2 regions of the Cobetia sp. 29-18-1 genome follow, and region 2 is predicted to be linked to the other one. Evidence: predicted binding sites of a transcription regulator. Region 2 holds the regulator's gene; the other holds the start of a gene.

Region 1 (9,660 bases), 240 kb from region 2:
CCGACCGCATGCTGATGGGCTTTGAAGTGCCGGCGGCCTGGTTCCAGTCGCTCAATCCGCTGTTCATCATCCTGCTCTCGCCGCTGCTGGCGGGTCTGTGGACGCGCATGGACAACCGCGAGCCCAGCTCGCCGGTCAAGTTCGCCTTCGGCCTGATCGCCCTCGGCATCGGCTTCGTGTGCATGATCGGCGCAGTGCTGGAGCAGAAAGCCGCAGGCAGCGCCTCGATGATGTGGCTGGTCGGTGCCTTCTTCTTCCACACTCTCGGCGAGCTGTGCCTGTCGCCGGTGGGGCTGTCGATGGTTACCAAGCTGTCACCGGTGCGCATGGGCGCGCTGATGATGGGTGCCTGGTTCGCCTTCGTGGCGCTGGCCAACTATCTGGCCGGCATGATCGGCTCGCTGGTCGGCGAAGCTGGTGCCATGAGCGTGTTCGGTGGCATCGCCATCACCGGCGTGCTCGGCGGCCTGCTGTTGCTGGTGTTCGCCGGCAAGCTGGTGGACTGGATGCACGGCGCGGAAGCGCGTCATGACGGCCCGCTCGAGACCCAGACCAGTCACGGCTGAGTGCTCTGTGCCTGTCGTTTTCGACCCCACGAGATTCTCTGCTGCAACGCAAACGCCCCGCTCAATGAGCGGGGCGTTTGCGTTATCACTGCCAGCAACAGGGGCGTAAAGGGGCGTGATGCGCCTAGATGGAGTCCGGCTCGAACAGCTGCTGGAAGTTGTCGACGGCGCTCTCGGCATCGTCGATCGCATGGAAGCGCGCCACGTGGTAGAGCGCCTCGCCCTCGTTGGCCAGCGGCAGATTGGCCATGCCGATGATGATGCCATCCGCGGGTGACAGCACCTCGCTTTCGCTGTTGCCGAAGGGGTCGGCGACGATGCCCAGCACCTGATGCTTCTCGACGCGGTCCCCCAGGCCCACGCGGCTCTGGACGATGCCATCGATGGAGGCCCGCGCCCAGCTGGAGCCGTTGGACATCTCCACCGCACGCGAGCTGGGCTTGCGGTCGCGGTCCTTGGCCAGCATGCCGATGGAGCGCATCACGCGCTTCACGCCGCTGACCCCCGGGCGAATCGCCCACTCATCGAAGCGCAGCGCCTCACCGGCCTCATAGGTGATGACCGGCACGCCGCGCTCGCTGGCATAGGCACGCAGACTGCCCTCGCGCAGCTCGGCATTCAGCAGCACCGGTGCGCCGAAGGCATCCGCCATCTGACGCGTGGCATCACTGCCCGTCATGGTGGCGCGGATCTGCGGCAGGTTGGTGCGATGAATCGCGCCGGTGTGCAGGTCGATGATGTGGGTGGCCTGATCGGCGATCTGCTCACGGAACAGCGCCGCCACCCGCGAGCCCAGCGAGCCGCTCTCACTGCCCGGGAAGCAGCGGTTGAGGTCACGGCGGTCCGGCAGGTAGCGCGTGTGCTGCACGAAACCGAACACGTTGACGATAGGCACCGCGATCAGGGTGCCGCGCAGCCGCGCGAGGCTGGAACTCTTGAGCAGCCGCCGCACGATCTCGACGCCGTTGATCTCGTCACCGTGGATGGCACCGCACACCAGCAGCACCGGGCCGGGCTGGCGGCCATGCACCACCTCGACGGGGATGTGCAGCGGCGCATGGGTGTAGAGCTTGGCGACAGGCACATCGACCTGGGCCCGCGTTCCCGGCGCGATGCGGGTACCGCTGATTTCAAATGGAGCGCGTGACATCGCCACCTCAGAGATTGTTCGACCAACGAGCGGCAGGCACTGCGACATGCCCGCCAGATCAGGCTACTCACCCAGTGTCTCGAAAGAAAACACTGTGCGACATGCGCCTTTTAGCGCATTGGTGCGCCAAGGGAAAGACTTCATTGCAGCGTGTCGGGATGAAGCGCGGGCAGAATTGTTCAACAATGGGCCTTCACGACTCACCTTGCCCGCCCTCTCGACATGAGATGCCCGTGACCGATTTTCTCGATGCCCTGCTGACACTGCCCGATTACTCTGCGCTGGCCTGGAGCGCGATCATCTTCTCGACCTACCTGACCGGCATCTCCAAGGGCGGCTTCGCCGGTGGCTTCGGCTCGCTCTCGGTGCCGCTGATGGCGCTGGCCATCGGGCCGCTGGAAGCCGCCGGTATCCTGCTGCCGCTGTTGCTGGTGATGGACTTCCTGAGCTCTCGCGCCTGGTGGGGCAAGCAGCTGTGGTCGGAGGTGCGCATCATCCTGCCCAGCGCCGCCATCGGCATCGCGGTGGGCGTGGTGCTGTTCGATGAGCTGGACGAGAACATGATTCGCGGTCTGCTGGGTGTCATCTCGCTGCTGTTCGCCGCCTATATGCTGTTCAAACCGACAGCCAGGAAACCGCTGCCCCGCTGGCTGGCCATTCCTGCCGGGGCCACCGCCGGATTCACCAGCTTCTTCGCCCACGCCGGCGCTCCGCCCTACAACCTGTACATGATTCCGCGCCAGCACCCCAAGGAGACCTTCATCGCCACCACGGTGATCATCTTCGCTGGCATGAACCTGATGAAACTTGGCCCCTACGTTGCGCTGGGCGAGATCAACCTCACCAGCCTCTCCACCTCGCTGCTGCTGGTGCCGGTGGCCTGGGCGGGGGTCAGAAGCGGCCTGTGGCTGCAATCCCGCGTCAACGAGAAGCTGTTCTTCCGCCTGATCATCATCGCGATGGCGCTGGTGGGTGTGCAGTTGATCTACAAGGCCTGGGGCTGATGGCCACAAGCCCCATCACGGCCTGACGACCACTGCCGCCAGCCATTGAAAACTCCCGGTACGGCCCTTGAGGCCGAACGCTGGAAGCCCCCTTGAGAACGATCGAGACAACGCCATGACACACCACATCAGCTACTACCACGCCCATCTCTATTACACCGATGAGCAGAGCCTGGCCGCCGCTCGCGAACTGGCAGCCCAGGCCGAGCAGCGCTTCACGCTGCGCGTCGGGCGCTTCCATCAGCAGCCGGTCGGCCCGCACCCGCTGTGGAGCTGTCAGCTGTCCTTCCTGCCTGAGGAATTCGGGCGCATCATCCCATGGCTGGCACTCAACCGCGGCTCGCTGGACATCTTCGTGCACGCCGGTACCGGCGATGACCTCTTCGATCACACCCAGGGCGTGATGTGGCTGGGCAACTCGCATACGCTGAATCTCGCTGCCTTCGCCAGCGAGTGAGGCCGCGGCAAGCATTTAGCCCGCGGCAAGCATTTAGCCCGCGGCAAGCATTGAGGCCAGGGAAATGGTTGACGCCCACCGCGGGTCTGACACGCTATCATCGCCTGACACCACTGACTCAAGGATTCCCCCATGACGCGACTGCGCCGCCTTTCCTCTCGTGCTGCCCTGCTGGGTGTGATGGCCTCAGGCCTGCTGCTGGCCGGCTGTGATGACAACGAGGTCGGGGATGTCTCGCTGGGCCTGTTCACCACCAAGGACATCAAGATCGAGAGCCTGATCGACCCCAAGGTGCCGGGCGTGACCTGTCACCTGAGCAACATCGAGGCGGACCTCGACTTCTCCGATCCCTCCGACATGAGCATCGCCTGCCGCCAGACCGGCCCGATCACGGCGGAGATGATCGCCGACATCGACACCTCCAAGAGTGGCGAGGAGGTCTATCGCAAGTCCAAGAGCGTGCTGCTCAAGAGCCTCAAGATTCGTCGCATTCTGGATCGCGACTCCCAGAGCCTGCTCTATATCGCCTACAGCACCAAGGAAACCAGCGGCAGCTTCAAGCATGCGCTGAGCAGCGTGCCGCTGTGGGGCAGCGACGCCTGGCAGGCACCGGCAGCGCAGTGAGTCGCCTCGGCGCCTGAATCAAGCCCCGATTGATCAAGCGCCGACTCATCAAGTGCTGGCTCATCAAGTGCTGGCTCATCAAGCGAAAGCTTCACCATCATCCCTTGAAGTTGGGGGTCGTCGCTCCAAGGTCTTGTGCAACGGCTAGCCAGCCGGATTTTCATTCGCATGACGCAAAGGAGTGACACACGATGTCGAGCCCGGAGCACAAGCAGAAGATCTGGAAGCTGATCAAGGATGTGAAGGTCGGCATGTTGGTGACGCAAGGCGATGGCATGCCCCACGCCCGCCCGATGCACCTGGTGCAGGATGACTACGACGGCACCCTGTGGTTCTTCACCCGCGCCAGCGCCGAGAAGGTGTTTGAGGCCAAGAAGGACAGCGAGGTCTGCCTGAGCTTTTCCGATCAGGATGATGGCGTCTACGTGTCGCTGAGCGGTCATGCCAATCTGCACCGCGATCAGGGCCTGATCGACAAGTTCTGGAACCCGTTCGTGGCCGCCTGGTTCCCGGAAGGCAAGGATGACCCCGACGTCACCCTGCTGGAGATCTCGGTGCAATCCGGCGAGCACTGGAAGGCCAAGGAGAGCAAGGCCTATCAGCTCTACGAGGTGGCACGCGCCAACCTCGACAAGGACCACACCCCGGACATGGGCGAGAACGAGAAATTCGGCACGGTGTAAGCAGAAGCCCGAGCTCGTCATGGAGAGCTCTTTGCAGTGCCCGTGTGAGAGTCAACGCGCACGACCATGCCAGACACGACAACGCCAGCCCTCGGGCTGGCGTTGTCGTGTCTGGCAGCCTGCCGTTTCCAGCAGGCCTGTCATCGGTGGTGAGGATTCAGGTCAGCGAACGCCTCAGGCCTTCATGTCGAGCACGATGCGCCCCTCGATCTTGCCGTCGATCATGCGCCCGAAGATGTCGTTGATGTCCTCGAGTTTGCCGGTCTGCACGGTGGCGGCGACCTTGCCTTCCGCGGCGAAGTCCAGCGCCTCCTGCAGGTCCTGACGAGTGCCGACGATGGAGCCACGCACCGTGATGCCATTGAGCACGGTGGAGAAGATCGGCAGCGGGAAGTCGCCCGGCGGCAGGCCGTTTAGCACCAGGGTGCCGCCACGGCGCAGCATGTTCTGGGCCTGATCGAAGGCCTTGGGCGACACCGCCGTCACCAGCGCCCCATGCGCGCCGCCGATGTCGCGCTTGATGACGCTCGCCGGGTCTTCCTTCATGGCATTGACGGTCACGGTCGCGCCCAGACGGCGGGCCAGTTCCAGCTTGGCATCATCCACATCCACCGCCGCCACGTTCAGACCCATGGCACGCGCATACTGCACCGCCATGTGTCCCAGCCCGCCGATGCCCGAGATCACCACCCACTGTCCGGGGCGGGTGTCGGTCATCTTGAGGCCCTTGTAGACCGTGACCCCGGCGCACAGCACCGGCGCGATCTCCACGAAGCCCACGCTGTCCGGCAGGCGGCCGACATAGCCGGCGTCCGCCAGCGTGAACTGGGCAAAGCCGCCATTCACCGAGTAGCCGGTATTCTGCTGGCTCTCGCACAGCGTCTCCCAACCGCCCAGACAATGCTCGCAGTGTCCGCAGGCCGAGTAGAGCCAGGGCACCCCGACACGGTCGCCTTCCTTGACGTGGGTGACGCCCTCGCCCACCGCAGCGATGGTGCCGACGCCTTCATGGCCGGGAATGAACGGCGGATTGGGTTTCACCGGCCAGTCGCCATGCGCGGCGTGCAGGTCGGTATGACAGACCCCGGAGGCGGCGACCTCGACCAGAATCTCGCCACGTCCCGGGCGCGGTACCGCGACCTCCTCGATCACCAGCGGTGCACCGAATTCACGTACCACGGCGGCTTTCATGCTGTTATCCATGACGTACTCCTCATCCATTGAAGACTGACGAACATTCAAGAAAGACGGACATTCAAGACAGACGAACCAGCAGAGTTGCGGTGGAGAGTGTGGGCTTGCGCCTGCATGCGCCAGCGCCCATGCCAGCGTTTTTCCAGCGCCCGAGCCTGCGCTCATACCAGTGCAAAGCTTGCCTCTCCATTGAAACCGGACGCAGCGCTCCCTGCCCTGCGCCAGATCAAGCAATCGGATCTGGCGCGGGCATCGTTGTCATTTTCTCAAGCGAGAATCGCGGGAGGCATGCAGCACCACCAGTCGCGGTGGCGCTGCCAGTCAGGCCTAGAAGAAGCCGAGCGGATTGATGTCGTAGCTGACCAGCAGGTTCTTGGTCTGCTGGTAGTGCTCCAGTGCCATCTTGTGGGTCTCGCGACCGACACCGGATTTCTTGTAGCCACCGAAGGCGGCATGGGCGGGATACTGGTGGTAGCAGTTGGTCCACACGCGACCGGCCTGGATGCCGCGCCCCATGCGGAAGGCGACGTTCATGTCGCGGCTCCAGACACCGGCGCCGAGACCGAATTCGGTGTCATTGGCGATGGCCAGTGCCTCGGCCTCGTCACGGAAGGTGGTGACGGCCACCACCGGCCCGAAGATCTCCTCCTGGAAGACACGCATCGAGTTGTTGCCCTTGAGCAGGGTCGGCTGGATGTAATAGCCGTTGGCCAGCTCGTTCTCCAGCTGCTCGCTGCTGCCGCCGGTGAGCACCTCGGCGCCTTCCTCGCGGGCGACATCCATGTAGGACATGATCTTGTCGAACTGCTCGCGGGAAGCCTGGGCGCCGACCTGTACGTCGGTGTCCAGCGGGTTGCCGCGCTTGATGGTCTTCACGCGCTCCATCACCCGGGCCATGAAGTCGTCGTAGATGCTTTCCTGGATCAGGGCGCGTGACGGGCAGGTGCATACCTCGCCCTGATTGAAGAACGCCAGCACCAGGCCTTCGGCGGCCTTGTCGATGAACTCGGGTTCGGCATTCATGATGTCGGCGAAGTAGATGTTGGGCGACTTGCCGCCCAGCTCCACCGTGGAGGGGATGATGCTGTCGGCGGCGCACTTGAGAATGTGCGAGCCCACGGGGGTGGAGCCGGTGAAGGCGATCTTGGCGATGCGCTTGCTGGTGGCCAGCGCCTGACCGGCCTCGGCCCCGTAGCCATTGACGATATTGAGCACGCCCGCCGGCAGCAGGTCATTGATCAGCTCCGCGAGCACCAGAATCGAGGCCGGGGTCTGCTCCGCCGGCTTGAGCACCACGCAGTTGCCGGCCGCCAGCGCCGGGCCGAGCTTCCAGGCCGCCATCAGGATCGGGAAGTTCCACGGGATGATCTGCCCGACCACGCCCAGCGGCTCATGGAAGTGGTAGGAAACGGTATTGGCATCGATATCCGCCGCGGTGCCTTCCTGGGAGCGCAGGCAACCGGCGAAGTAACGGAAGTGATCCGCCGCCAGCGGGATATCGGCGTTGAGCGTCTCGCGCACCGCCTTGCCGTTGTCCCAGGTCTCGGCGACGGCCAGCATCTCGAGGTTCTGCTCGATGCGATCCGCGATCTTGAGCAGGATGTTGGAGCGCTCCTGCACCGAGGTCTTGCCCCAGGCAGCGGCTGCCTTGTGGGCGGCGTCCAGCGCGAGGTCGATATCCTCCGCACTCGAACGCGGGATACGGCAGAAGGCCTCGCCCGTCACCGGGCTGACATTGTCGAAGTACTCACCCTTCACCGGCTCGACGAAGCGACCGCCGATATAGTTGCCGTAGATATCCTTGAACGTGACCAGCGCATCGGCGCTGCCCGGGGAGGCGTAGATCATGGCGAACTCCTGTTGGCCGGATTCACGAGTGGCGCTCGTGATCGACGGCCTGTTGTTGTCATTGCTGCACAGTCGTTGTCGTTACTGAAAAATCGTTGTCGTTGCTGAAAAGTCGTTGTCGTGTCAGCGAAACGCCTGGGTTGGCTCTACTTCAGTGGCCCCATTGGCGTTGACCCGCTGCCCGCTCTATCAAGCGGTACTTGATCAGGCGACTCTCACAGTCTTGACCACCGGCGCCAATCGCGACATGCCCCCATGGGCGGAGACCGTCTCATCCCTTGGGAGGAGAAAAGGAAGGAGAAACGAACGCCGCCATACCGCGAAGGCCGCAAGGCACGACACCACGCCATGACGTTATGCTCAGGGTAGCTATGATCAGCAAGGTCATGATCAGCAAGGTCATGATCAGGATCGTCATGCTCAGGATATCGCCCGCCACCGGCCAGGAGCCTCCATGTACCGTCTGTTGATCGCGGATGACCATCCGCTGTTCCGTGATGCCATCAGTCGTACCCTGAGCCTGAGCGTCGCCGATGACCCCACGCCGCCCTACGAGCTGCTGCAGGCCGCCAGTCTCGCCGAGACGCTCAGCCTCATCGACGTGCATGCCGATAGCCTCGACCTGCTGCTGCTGGATCTCGACCTGCCCGATAGCCACGGCCTGGAAGGCCTGACGCGCTTGCGCCAGGAAGCAGACTGGCTGCCGGTAGCGATTCTCTCTGCCCACGAGGCACGCGAGACGGTGCTGGAAGCCTTGGCACTCGGCGCGGTCGGCTATCTCTCCAAGTCGAGCTCGGCGGAGGTATTGCGCGAGGCGCTTGCGCGCATGCTGGCCGGTGAGGTCTATGTGCCCGCCCGCCTGATGCGCGCCGCCCCGCGCCCGGCGCTGGCGAGCCAGGCGGCTTCCTCACCCTCACCCTCATCAGCCTCGGCATCGGCCCCAGCGCCATCGCCAGCGCCTCAACTCGCGACGAGCCTCAGCGAGGCGGAATTCGCGCAGCGCTGGCAGACCCTCACCACCAAGCAGCGCGGCGTGCTGGAGCGCATGGTGCTGGGCGAATCCAACAAGATGATCGCCTGGCAGCTGGGCGTGGCGGAGACCACCGTCAAGTCGCATGTCTCCGCCATCCTGCACAAGCTGGGGGTGGCCAGCCGGGTACAGGCGATTCTGCTGGCCAGCCACGCCCTGCCTGCCGTGTCAGGCGCGAGTGCGCCCCCTGCCTCTCCACAACGCGCAACGCCCCGCCGGGGCGCTCACGAATGAGGCACACAGCGGGGCGTTGCGAGGGCCTGCCACCGGCAGGGCTTTTACCTCTCACAGGGGCATGGGAACTGGGGCGTAAAGCATGGAGCCTACATCAGCTCGCCGACCAGCACATAGCCATTGAGCAGGATGATGATCGCCGCGACCAGCACCCCGATGGCCGTCACCCAGTGACGATTGACCAGGTCTCCCATCAGGCGGCGGTTGGCGGTGAATATCAACAGCGGCACCAGCGCAAAGGGAATCCCGAAGCTGAGTACCACCTGGCTTGCGACCAGCACCTGCTGCTCCGGCAACTCCATCAGGATGATGGCGATGGCGGGCGCCATGGTGATCACGCGGCGCAGCCACATCGGGATGCGGAAGTTGACGAAGCCCTGCATCACCACCTGACCGGACAGGGTGCCGACGATGGACGAGGACAGCCCCGCCAGCAGCAGCGTGAAGCCGAAGATGAGACTCGCCGCATCCTGACCCATCAGCGGCGACAGCAGCTTGTAGCTCTCGGTGATGGAGGCCACGCCGGTCTCGCCGTTGCCGTGGAAGACCTTGGCGGCCAGCACCAGCATCGCCATGTTGATCAGCCCCGCCAGCGCCATGCCGATGATGACATCCAGCCGGTAGTAGCCCATCACGCGACGACGCTGACCGCTGTCACGCACCCGGATGCGATTCTGGGACAGTGCGGAATGCAGGTAGATGACGTGGGGCATCACGGTGGCACCGAGGATACCGGCCGCCAGGAAGATGGCATGGCTATCCGGGAAGTTCGGGGTCAGCAGACCGTAGATGATCGGCTCCACCGGCGGACGACTGAGAATGATCTCGAGCAGGAAACCCGCCGAGACCGCCAGAATCATCGCGCCGATG
Region 2 (9,660 bases):
ACCTTCGCCGACACAGGATTCAGCGCTGGCAGTGTACGACCAGCCCTGGCCCTTGCAGGCATTGTGGCCCTTGCAGGCGCTGTTGGCGGTCGCGCATTCGGAGGTGCCCTTGCAGGAGTTGATGCCGGAGCACTTCACGGCATTGTCACCGGCGTGCACCGGCATCGAGGTCAGGGCGGCAGTGGAGAACAGCGCGGCGGCAGCGGCGGCGAAGGTAGCGGCAGTAACGGTCTTCTTCATGGTCATGATGGCTTCCTATCGGGCAGGGCCCGTATTTTTTGAATTATGGATCAGGAACATCGATGCACCCGCTTGCGTCAGACAGCTCGTTCAGGCGGGTCATGAAGTCATACGCCGTCAAAATAAAGTTGGATGCGGAAACGCCAAAAAAATCTGACATCATTGTTCACTATGCTTGGAAAGGCAGTCTTGCCGAATTAGTGAGCCTGCTTATGGTACGCTTTCGCCATCATCTGCCCGATTGCCGATACCCCTTCCTCTTGCTGGAGTTCCCCATGCCGGACCTACTTCGACGCCTGTGGCGCATACCGCGCTGGCGCTGGAGCATCGTGCTCGTTCTACTGTTGGGGGGCTGCAGTGCCGTCGCGATTCATCAGCTCGATGAGCGTTTCGGCCCCGCGTCACCGCGTGAGCGGGTGGTGTCACACGACAGTCTTGCCGGGCGTCAGTGGGAGGATGAGGTCAAGCCGGTGATCGAGACGCGCTGCGTGGTCTGTCATGGCTGCTACGACGCTCCCTGTCAGCTCAAGATGTCATCGGCCGCGGGGATCGATCGCGGCATGAATCCGGCGCCGGTCTACGATGGCACGCGCCTGCTGGCGGCCAATCTGACGCGCATGTTCGAAGACGCGGACACCACCGAGCAGTGGCGCAGCATGGACTTCTCGCCGGTGCTCAATGAGCGCTTCGACTCCCCGGCCGCCAATCTGGAGGGCAGTGTGCTGTTCCGTGCGCTCAGCCAGAAGCGCAAGGCGCCGCTGCCGGTGACGGAAGATGGCCTGCTGCCGGAAGACCGCTTCGACCTGTCGCTCAATCGCAGTCAGGTATGTGCCCCCGTCGAGGGCTACGACAAGTTCGCCGAAGACCATCCTGACTGGGGCATGCCCTACGCCCTGCCACAGGTCAGCGATGAAGAGCACCGCACGCTGGTGAACTGGCTGGCCAAGGGTGGCGCGATGACGGGCCCGGCACCGCTGCCCCAGGCGCTGATGCCGCACATCGAGCAGGCCGAGCGCTTCTTCAATGGCGACAGCCTCAAGCAGCGCCTGATGAATCGCTATATCTACGAGCACCTCTTCCTGAGTCATGTGTATTTCCCGGGCATCAATGGCGCGGACGGACGGCCGGTCTTCTTCAAGCTGGTGCGTTCCAGCACCCCGCCGGGCGAGCCGATCAAGCGCATCTCCACGCGCCGCCCCTACGATCCACCCTACGCCTCCTACACCGCCGATGAACGCGCGAGCATGCCCCACGATGACGCCGGGCGCCCGCGGGTCTATTACCGTCTGTGGCAGGAGCGCGCGACGATCCTGGCCAAGAATCATCTGCCCTATGCGCTCGATGATGCTCGCTTCAAGCGCTGGCAGGCGCTGTTCCTGACACCGGATTACCCGGTGGATGACCTGCCGGATTACGACCTCAAGACGGCCTCGAATCCTTTCCTGACCTTCGAGGCCATCCCGGCCGAGTCACGCTATCGCTTCATGCTGGATGAGTCGCAGAACACCATCATGGGCTTCATCAAGGGGCCGGTCTGTCGCGGGCAGGTTGCGGTGGATGTGATCAATGATCACTTCTGGGTCGGCTTCACTGACCCGAAGATGTTCAGTCACCCGGAAGTGGAACGCACCCTGGCCGAGGAAGGGAAGAATCTCAGCCTGCCCGCCGAGCAGAGCAGCAATGCGTTGCCGATCAGCTCATGGGTCAAGTTCGAGAGCAAACAGACCGCCTATCTCAAGGCCAAGCAGCGCCTGATGTCCCAGGCCTATCTCGATGGCGATCTGCGCCTGGATGAGCGGGTGCTGTGGGACGGCAGCGGCTGGACCGACGGCCCCGGCCAGGGGCGCAACCCCAACGCGGCCCTGACCATCTATCGTCACTTCGACAATGCGGCGGTGATGAAGGGGCTGGTCGGTGGCGTGCCCAAGACGGGCTGGATCATCGATTACCCGATGCTGGAGCGCATCCACTATCTGCTGGTCGCCGGCTTCGATGTCTATGGCAATCTCGGCCATCAGCTGGTCACCCGTCTGTACATGGACTTCCTGCGCATGGAAGGCGAGAACAACCTGCTGGTGCTGTTGCCGGCAGGCGAGCGCCAGGCGGTGCATGACAGCTGGTATCGCGACGTCAGCCCCGGCCTTGGCGAGCTGCTGTTCAAGAAGCCGCCGCAGTTCGATGCGCCCAGTGGCATCGTCTGGACACCGCAGGAGCTGTCATCGCCGGACCAGGCGCGCCTTGGGCTGATGCGGCGCATGCAGGAGCGCCTCGCGCCGGAACTCGGCCATGAGCGCAGCCTGAGCAATGTCGAGGACGAGCACGTGCGACATGAGCTGCAGGCCCTCGCTGCGGTGCAGGGAGTCTCGGCCAGCCTGATGCCGGAGGTGACGATCGTCGCGCTGGAGGAGGGCACTGATGACTCGCCGCGCCTTTACAGCGTGCTGCGCAATTCCGCCCACGCCAACATCACCAGCCTGTTCGATGAGGAGAAAAATCGCCGTCCTGAGGAAGACACTCTCGATGTCTTGCGGGGCGTGGCGGGCGATTACCCGAATGCCTTCTGGCGTCTGACGCCTGACACCCTGACGAGGCTGGCAGAGCGGGTGGCGGCACTCGAGACCGAAGAGGACTATCGCGCCCTGCAGGCGGATATCGGGGTGCGCCGGACTGACCCGCGCTTCTGGGAGTTCTCCGACAGCGTGCTGCGCACCAACTATGCTGATCGCCCTGTCGAAGCGGGCCTGCTGGACTATAACCGCCTCGAGAACCGCTGATCGCCAGCGAAGGCCGAGACAAGGCCTATTGTCATGACTGTCTGGGCTGCCAGGACTGTCAGGACGACTGACCTGACAGAAAGAAGAAGCCCGCCACGCAAATTGCGTGGCGGGCTTCTGTCTTGTGTGGTGCCGACATGGTGCCCTGGTGGCGGATCAGCGCAGTGTCGCTCAGCGTGATGTGCTGTCAGCAGGCGTCATCAGCGACCGCCCTGACACTCGCCTTCGGCCAGTTCGATCAGGCCATCCAGATGCAGGATATGCACCTCGCGGGCACGAATGTCGACCAGCCCCTGGGTCTGGAAGCGGGTCAGGATACGACTGATGGTTTCGACGGCCAGCCCCAGATAGTTGCCGATATCGGCGCGTGCCATCGAGAGGCGGAAGCTGTACGGCGAATAGCCACGGCGACGGAAGCGCTGTGACAGGTTGACCAGGAAACTCGCCAGCCGCTCATCGGCTGTCTTGCGCGACAGCAGCATCATCATGCGGCGATCTTCGTGCAACTCCTTGCTCAGGCTCTTGAACAGCTGGGTTCTCAGCTCCGGCATCTGCTCCGAGAGCGCATTGAGGCGGTCGAAGGGGATCTCGCAGACGGTGGTGGTCTCCAGCGCCACCGCGGTGCCGGGATAGCAATTGCTGTCGATAGCATCGAGCCCGGCCAGCTCGCTGGGCAGGTAGAAGCCGGTCAGCTGCTCCATGCCGCTGTTTTCATTGGTGATCTGCTTGAGACTTCCGGAGCGCACCGTGAAGACGCAATCGAAGGCATCGCCCTGGCTGAAGAGCACTTCCCCTTTTCTGAGTGGCGCGCGACGGCGGATGATGGCGTCAAACTGGTCGATATCTTCCATGTTCAGTGCCAGTGGCAGGCACAGTGAACTCAGCGAACAGGTTTGGCAGCGGGCTTCATGGGCGCGCAAGCGGTGTGATGCCTGTGCATTGGCCGTCATGGTGACTCTCCTGAGGAATGTCACCGCTACCCCTGGGGCAGGGCAGCGGAGGGGGCTTTCGGGCGCAACGAACGGTGGGGCGGGGCCTTGTCGCCCGCCGCTACCCTGCTCAGCCGATGTGATTCGAGCGGCCAGAGTCTGAGCGCTCATCGGCTGGCGCAGCGCAATTTCGTGGCGCCATAATATTAGATTTTATTAATTCATTATCCTGCCCAACCCATGGGCGTTGCAAGGTGTGTGAACTTTAGGCCTGGTTGGCCCTGCGTGACCATACCGCGACGACCTGCCTCAGCCAGCTGCGCCGAGCAGCAGAATCAGTGCGGCGGCCAGCGTCGCCAGTGCCAGTATGCCCCAGGCACGTGGTGCTGGTGTGTCAGGCTGACGTACGCCGTTGATGCGATGTTCCTGCATGGGGCCATCGCCTTCGCGCTCGTCGCTGTCAGCGCTTGCAGCGCGCGAAAGGCTGCCCAGGGCCAGCATGGCGAACAGCACCAGGCTGCCCAGCGTGAGGGCCAGCACCCAGAGATTCCAGAACAGGGGGAGTCCAGTTGTCTCCAGCAGATTCATGTCGTGTCTCCTGAGCGGTGTCCTGTCATGGGCCACGGCTGGCGATGTCGCTCGCGGGGGCGGCCTGCTGCAGGTAGGCGAGCAGCGCCGTGATTTCGGCAGTGCCACGCACGTCATTGGGGGCGGCGAGAATCTCATCTTCCGCGTAGGGCACGCCCAGGCCTTGCAGGGCTCGCATGCGTGCCGCGATGCCTTCACCGCTCAACGCCCGCTCGAACAGCCACGGGTAGGCGGGCATCGCTGAGCCCGGCACCTGACTGCGCGGGTCATTCAGATGCAGACGCTGCCAGGCATCGTCATGTTGCGCAGGCAGCTGGCTCAAATCCGTCCCCCAGCGCTCTACGCCCCACAGCGAGGGACGGTCGTAGTAGCGCGCCCGGGCGGTCGTCGCATCGCCGTGGCGCGCCGTATCGCCAGGTAGATCGCGCACCATGCGTGTGTGGCACTGCTGACAGCCCTCGCGTTGGTAGATGCGCTGGCCCTCCAGCGCCAGGGCGCTCAGCGGTTTGAGGTCTTCGGGGGCGCTGGCGAGGCTGGGGTGAGCCCCGAGCGGCACCAGCTGGGCGAGGGCGCCGAGGCTCATGGTGAGCAGGCATAGTGCCGTCATCAGGCCGGCGTGACGTTCGAGCAGGACATGTCTCATGCGTAATGCCCTCCCGAGGATGTGGCAGGGGGCGTGGTAGAGGGGGACGCAGAGTGCATGGCAGGTTCTGATGATGCCTTGTGCGAGCCGGAGCTCAGGCGCTGGCGCTCGTGAGCGGCTTGGCGTTCGCTCTTTTGATCAGCCAGGGTGCGCGTCACGTTGAGGAGCATCAGCAGCATGCCGAGCGCCCAGCAGGCGAGCCCGCCCAGCGAGATCATCATCGGCATGCGGGCCGCTTCCAGCACCTCGCTCAAGGTGTATAGCGGCCTGCCGTCATCTGCCAGCACATGCCACATGCTGCCTTGAAGCAGCGTGGTCGCCCAGCTGGCGGCAACGCACAGCAGGGTGCCGATGATGGCCAGCAGGGCGTGAGTCTTGAGCAGCGCGAGGGAGCGCATCGGGGGCAGCAGGTGATAGGCCATCACGATGGCGACTGTCGCGACCACCCCCAGGCTTGCTGCCGGCGACAGACTGTTGGCGGCACTGAAGGTCAGGGCATTGAGTGTCGGCAATGACAGCAGGCTGTATTCAAGAACCGCAAGGGCGAAGCTGACCAGCGCTGCCGCCAGCAGGCAGTTAAGCGGATCCCGGCGCAATGAGTGCCAATCCTCCTTGAGTGTCATCAGGCCATTGAGGCTGAGTGCCAGCCCCGGCGCCAGCAGCAGGAGGCCCATCGCCATGCCCAGCGTCTGGCTCCAGGCCGGCAGGGCGCTCGCGAACAGCAGCGGAGCGCCTCCCCATGTCACCAGCAGCACCAGCATCCAGAAGCTGGTGGTGGCCAGCCGGTGCGAGTAGAGCGGCAGCCGCGAGCGGCTCGTCACCATGTGATGGAGCAAGGCAATGAGGCCGAATGCGAACATGCCACCGGGGAGTGGCCCTGCCTGCCAGCGCTGAACCAGTGCCTCGAGGCTGCCCGTGAAGAGCGGTATCGATTCCAGCAGGCCGATCGGCACGCTGAGCGAGATCAGCACATGCTGTATCAACACCAGCATCAGGCCGGCGATGAAGTACCAGCAGGCCACCGGCAGGCGGCGCAGCGTGCGCTGTTCCAGCACCGTGAAGAAGACCCACGCCACGGCCAGCCAGACGAGGGTCATCAGGAGATCGACGAGCCAGGGCGCTTCGGCCATGTACTGGCCCGAGGAGTAGCCTGCGACAATCGCCAGTGCGCCGAGCGCGACCACGGCCTGCCAGCCGAGGAAGATGAAATGCATCAACTTGAGCGTGAAGGGGGGCAGTGCGATATCCGCTATCGCCGTCTCGGCGTCCGTGCGTGATTCGCGTTGCAGGACGCTGTGCATGGCGATGGAGTAGCCGCCGGCGATCACTGCCGAGCCGCCCAGACCGTAAAGCAGCAGGTGGTGCTGCAAGGGGGCGAGGCGGCCGTAACTCAGCCAGGCCACCTCCGGCCCCAGTGATGGCCACAGCCAGATGAGGTTGAGCCATACGGCCAGACAGAGGCTGAGCAGGCCCCAGATGACGGCCATGCGAGCGAAATCATGGCTTACGTGATGATGGTTCACGCGGGGATGACAGGCCGAAGCCTCAAGAGCTGTACGCATATCACGACCTCGTCGGCAGTGGGCGAAAGCGCAGTGCTGGTGGTGACGGTGCTGGAAGCGGCGCTGCGGGAGCGGCCAGGTCATCGACGCCCCTGTCAGGGCGGCAGGGCTGGCGCTGACCGATATCACGCGCGACCATGGCCGACTGACAGGCCATCCCTCGCGCTGGAATGCAGCGTTTACCCCTCATCGGTTCCAGCGTTGTCTGGCGCGAGCCGTACGAGATCAACAGGAGAATTTCGCTTGCCCGCCGTCACTTCATCATCGGACGAAGATGCCAATGCGTCCAATACGGCTGAGGTTCCCAGCCCTTACGCCGAGGAAGGCTTTCGTGTCGCCAGCCTGGCCGATGTCGCCGCGGAGCTTGCTGCTCGCCAGACCATGTCCGACGACGCGCTGGCCGCGCGAGGGCCGTGGCGAGGCTGGTTGGCGGAACTGGGCCCGCTTGAGATCCATGGGCAACCGGGGCGTGCCCTGCTGTTGCATGCGCATGGAGCCGGCGCCGGGCGTGAGACCGACTTCCATCAACAGTTCGGCGCTGCCTGCCTGATGCAGGGCATGGCGTGGCTGGCATTCGATTTCGGCTATCTCGTCAGGATGCGCTGTGAAGGCCGTCGCCGACCGCCGCCCCGGCTGCCTGGGCTGATCGAGGAGATGGCGCGCTGGTGTCAGGCGCTGATGGCGTGTGTGGCGGCCGTCGACTCCTTGCGATCGCTGCCCTGGCTGGTCGGCGGCAAGTCGATGGGCAGTCGTGTGGCCTCCCATCTGCTGGTGGAGTTGACCCGGGCGGCGCATGCGCCGTTGCCGGTCGGGTGGTACGCGCTAGGCTATCCGTTTCATCCCACGGGCAAGCCCGACAAGTTGCGCATCGACCATCTGCCGGATATCCCGATGGCCGGCGTGATCTGTCAGGGCAGCCGCGATCCCTTCGGAACTCGCGAGGAAGTGACGGCATATCCGTTGCCGGAAAGCCTGACATTGCATTGGCTGAATGATGGCGAACATGATTTCAAGCCACGAAAAGCGAGTGGCGAGACACGTGAAGGACTGATTTCGCGTGCGGCGCAGGCCTTGGCCAATCACCCGGCGCTGGGCGGAAAACGGCAGTGAATCGCCACCATGCGAGGGGCATTACCCTGGCCTTCGATGGCGACAGCGGCATGTCAGAATGATGACGCAACGCTGATGTTTACTGGCCTGCAGGCGATATGCAGCGGGAAAGTCCTGTCTTATCAATACTCTGTCGCGGACGATTGCTGAAATTGCGCGTAAAAAAAGTATTGACTCATGGGCCGGATTCCGTAGAATGCAGCGCCAACGAGACAGGGGTGGTTAGCTCAGTTGGTAGAGCACCAGCCTTACAAGCTGGGGGTCACTGGTTCGAACCCAGTACCACCCACCATTTGAAAAAAGTCATTGCTTTTCAAAGCGTTACTTGATTAAATGGCCTGGTTCGTTAGCAGAAGCAAGCGATTGTCGTGGACCGGTAGTTCAGTTGGTTAGAATGCCGGCCTGTCACGCCGGAGGTCGCGGGTTCGAGTCCCGTCCGGTCCGCCATTCTCGTTTGTCATGCGCCCGATGTTGAGTTGTTCTGAAGTGGACCGGTAGTTCAGTTGGTTAGAATGCCGGCCTGTCACGCCGGAGGTCGCGGGTTCGAGTCCCGTCCGGTCCGCCATCAGAATCGCGAGATATCACCGCTGCTTGCAGCAAAGATCGTTTGTGTTGGGTGATTAGCTCAGTTGGTTAGAGCACAAGCTTCACATGCTTGGGGTCACTGGTTCGAATCCAGTATCACCCACCAATGCGGACCGGTAGTTCAGTTGGTTAGAATGCCGGCCTGTCACGCCGGAGGTCGCGGGTTCGAGTCCCGTCCGGTCCGCCATTCGATCTCATAGAATTCGTGAAACCCGAGCTTTCGAGCTCGGGTTTTTGCGTTTCTGGCTGTCGGAAAGTCTTCAGTACTGGCCCGGCCCGCTTGCCTCCTGTTCTTGCCTCTTTCCTCTTCCTTTCTCTTCTCTCTTCTCGACCTGGTCATGTTCCAGGCTTGTCGGTCTTCCCTGGGCACATCACGACATTTCGTTCATTCCCGTTGATGGGTGTCCTGCGCGGTTGCTCACCTCTCTGATGTCATCACTGATGTCATTCGCAATGTGGCCTTTGGGAGTATTGAGCCCATGGCGCGATGCTCTACACTGGGATCACTCGTTTCATACGACCGTTTGCCATCTATCATCAGTCGTTGATGTCCTGACAACCTGTTACTGATGACCATGACTGAGTGAGTGTTGCTGATGAGAGTGGCGGCGGCGCGATATAACAATGATTGTCCGAGGTGCTCGAGACAGCCAAGGAGAGACCGCAATGACTGCCTATCCGAATATCTTCCGTCCGCTGACGTTGGGCCACATCACGCTCAAGAACCGTGTGCTGATGGGCTCGATGCACACGGGGCTTGAGGAGACTCCCGATGGCTTCGCGCGCCTGGCGGCGTTCTATCGTGAGCGTGCACGCCACGGGGTGGCGCTGATCGTCACGGGCGGTATCGCGCCGAATGCGGAAGGGGCTGTCATGCAGGGGGCCGCGAAGCTGACCACCCCGGAAGAGGCGGAGCACCATCGCGAGGTCACCGAGGCGGTGCACGCCGAGGATGGGCGCATCTGTCTGCAGATTCTGCATGCGGGGCGTTATGCCTACTCGCCGGATCAGGTCGCGCCCTCGGCGATTCAGGCGCCGATCAACCCCTTCACGCCACGTGCGCTGAGCACGTCAGATGTCAGGGAGCAGATCGCCGACTACGTGCGCTGCGCCAGCCTGGCCCGCGAGGCCGGCTATGACGGCGTCGAGGTGATGGGCTCGGAAGGCTATTTCATCAACCAGTTCATCTGTCGGCGCACCAATCAGCGCGAGGATGAGTATGGTGGCAG

What was found. Region 2 encodes FNR, which switches genes on or off when oxygen is low (the NO sensors DNR and NnrR bind a similar motif). Its sites were predicted from a motif close to TTGATNTANATCAA; they were not measured.
Region 1: the regulator FNR is predicted to act here: its motif matches at 5,895-5,908, upstream of adhP (alcohol dehydrogenase AdhP).

What each region holds. Positions count from the first base shown of each region.
Region 1 is NZ_JARWKS010000001.1:336,838-346,497, reverse strand. Features, by position in the region: gene QD208_RS01410 (peptide MFS transporter) at 1-566, shown strand, start outside; gene QD208_RS01405 (succinylglutamate desuccinylase/aspartoacylase family protein) at 691-1,716, opposite strand; gene QD208_RS01400 (sulfite exporter TauE/SafE family protein) at 1,950-2,720, shown strand; gene QD208_RS01395 (DOPA 4,5-dioxygenase family protein) at 2,836-3,177, shown strand; gene QD208_RS01390 (CreA family protein) at 3,310-3,801, shown strand; gene QD208_RS01385 (pyridoxamine 5'-phosphate oxidase family protein) at 3,993-4,484, shown strand; gene adhP (alcohol dehydrogenase AdhP) at 4,659-5,687, opposite strand; gene QD208_RS01375 (aldehyde dehydrogenase family protein) at 6,006-7,526, opposite strand; gene QD208_RS01370 (response regulator transcription factor) at 7,981-8,790, shown strand; gene QD208_RS01365 (Nramp family divalent metal transporter) at 8,880-9,660, opposite strand, start outside.
Region 2 is NZ_JARWKS010000001.1:98,020-107,679, forward strand. Features, by position in the region: gene QD208_RS00410 (hypothetical protein) at 1-246, opposite strand, end outside; gene QD208_RS00415 (fatty acid cis/trans isomerase) at 516-3,014, shown strand; gene fnr (fumarate/nitrate reduction transcriptional regulator Fnr) at 3,215-3,964, opposite strand; gene QD208_RS00425 (hypothetical protein) at 4,253-4,531, opposite strand; gene QD208_RS00430 (cbb3-type cytochrome c oxidase subunit II) at 4,557-5,174, opposite strand; gene QD208_RS00435 (cbb3-type cytochrome c oxidase subunit I) at 5,171-6,661, opposite strand; gene QD208_RS00440 (alpha/beta family hydrolase) at 6,980-7,846, shown strand; tRNA gene QD208_RS00445 (tRNA-Val) at 8,063-8,138, shown strand; tRNA gene QD208_RS00450 (tRNA-Asp) at 8,217-8,293, shown strand; tRNA gene QD208_RS00455 (tRNA-Asp) at 8,335-8,411, shown strand; tRNA gene QD208_RS00460 (tRNA-Val) at 8,461-8,537, shown strand; tRNA gene QD208_RS00465 (tRNA-Asp) at 8,542-8,618, shown strand; gene QD208_RS00470 (NADPH-dependent 2,4-dienoyl-CoA reductase) at 9,098-9,660, shown strand, end outside.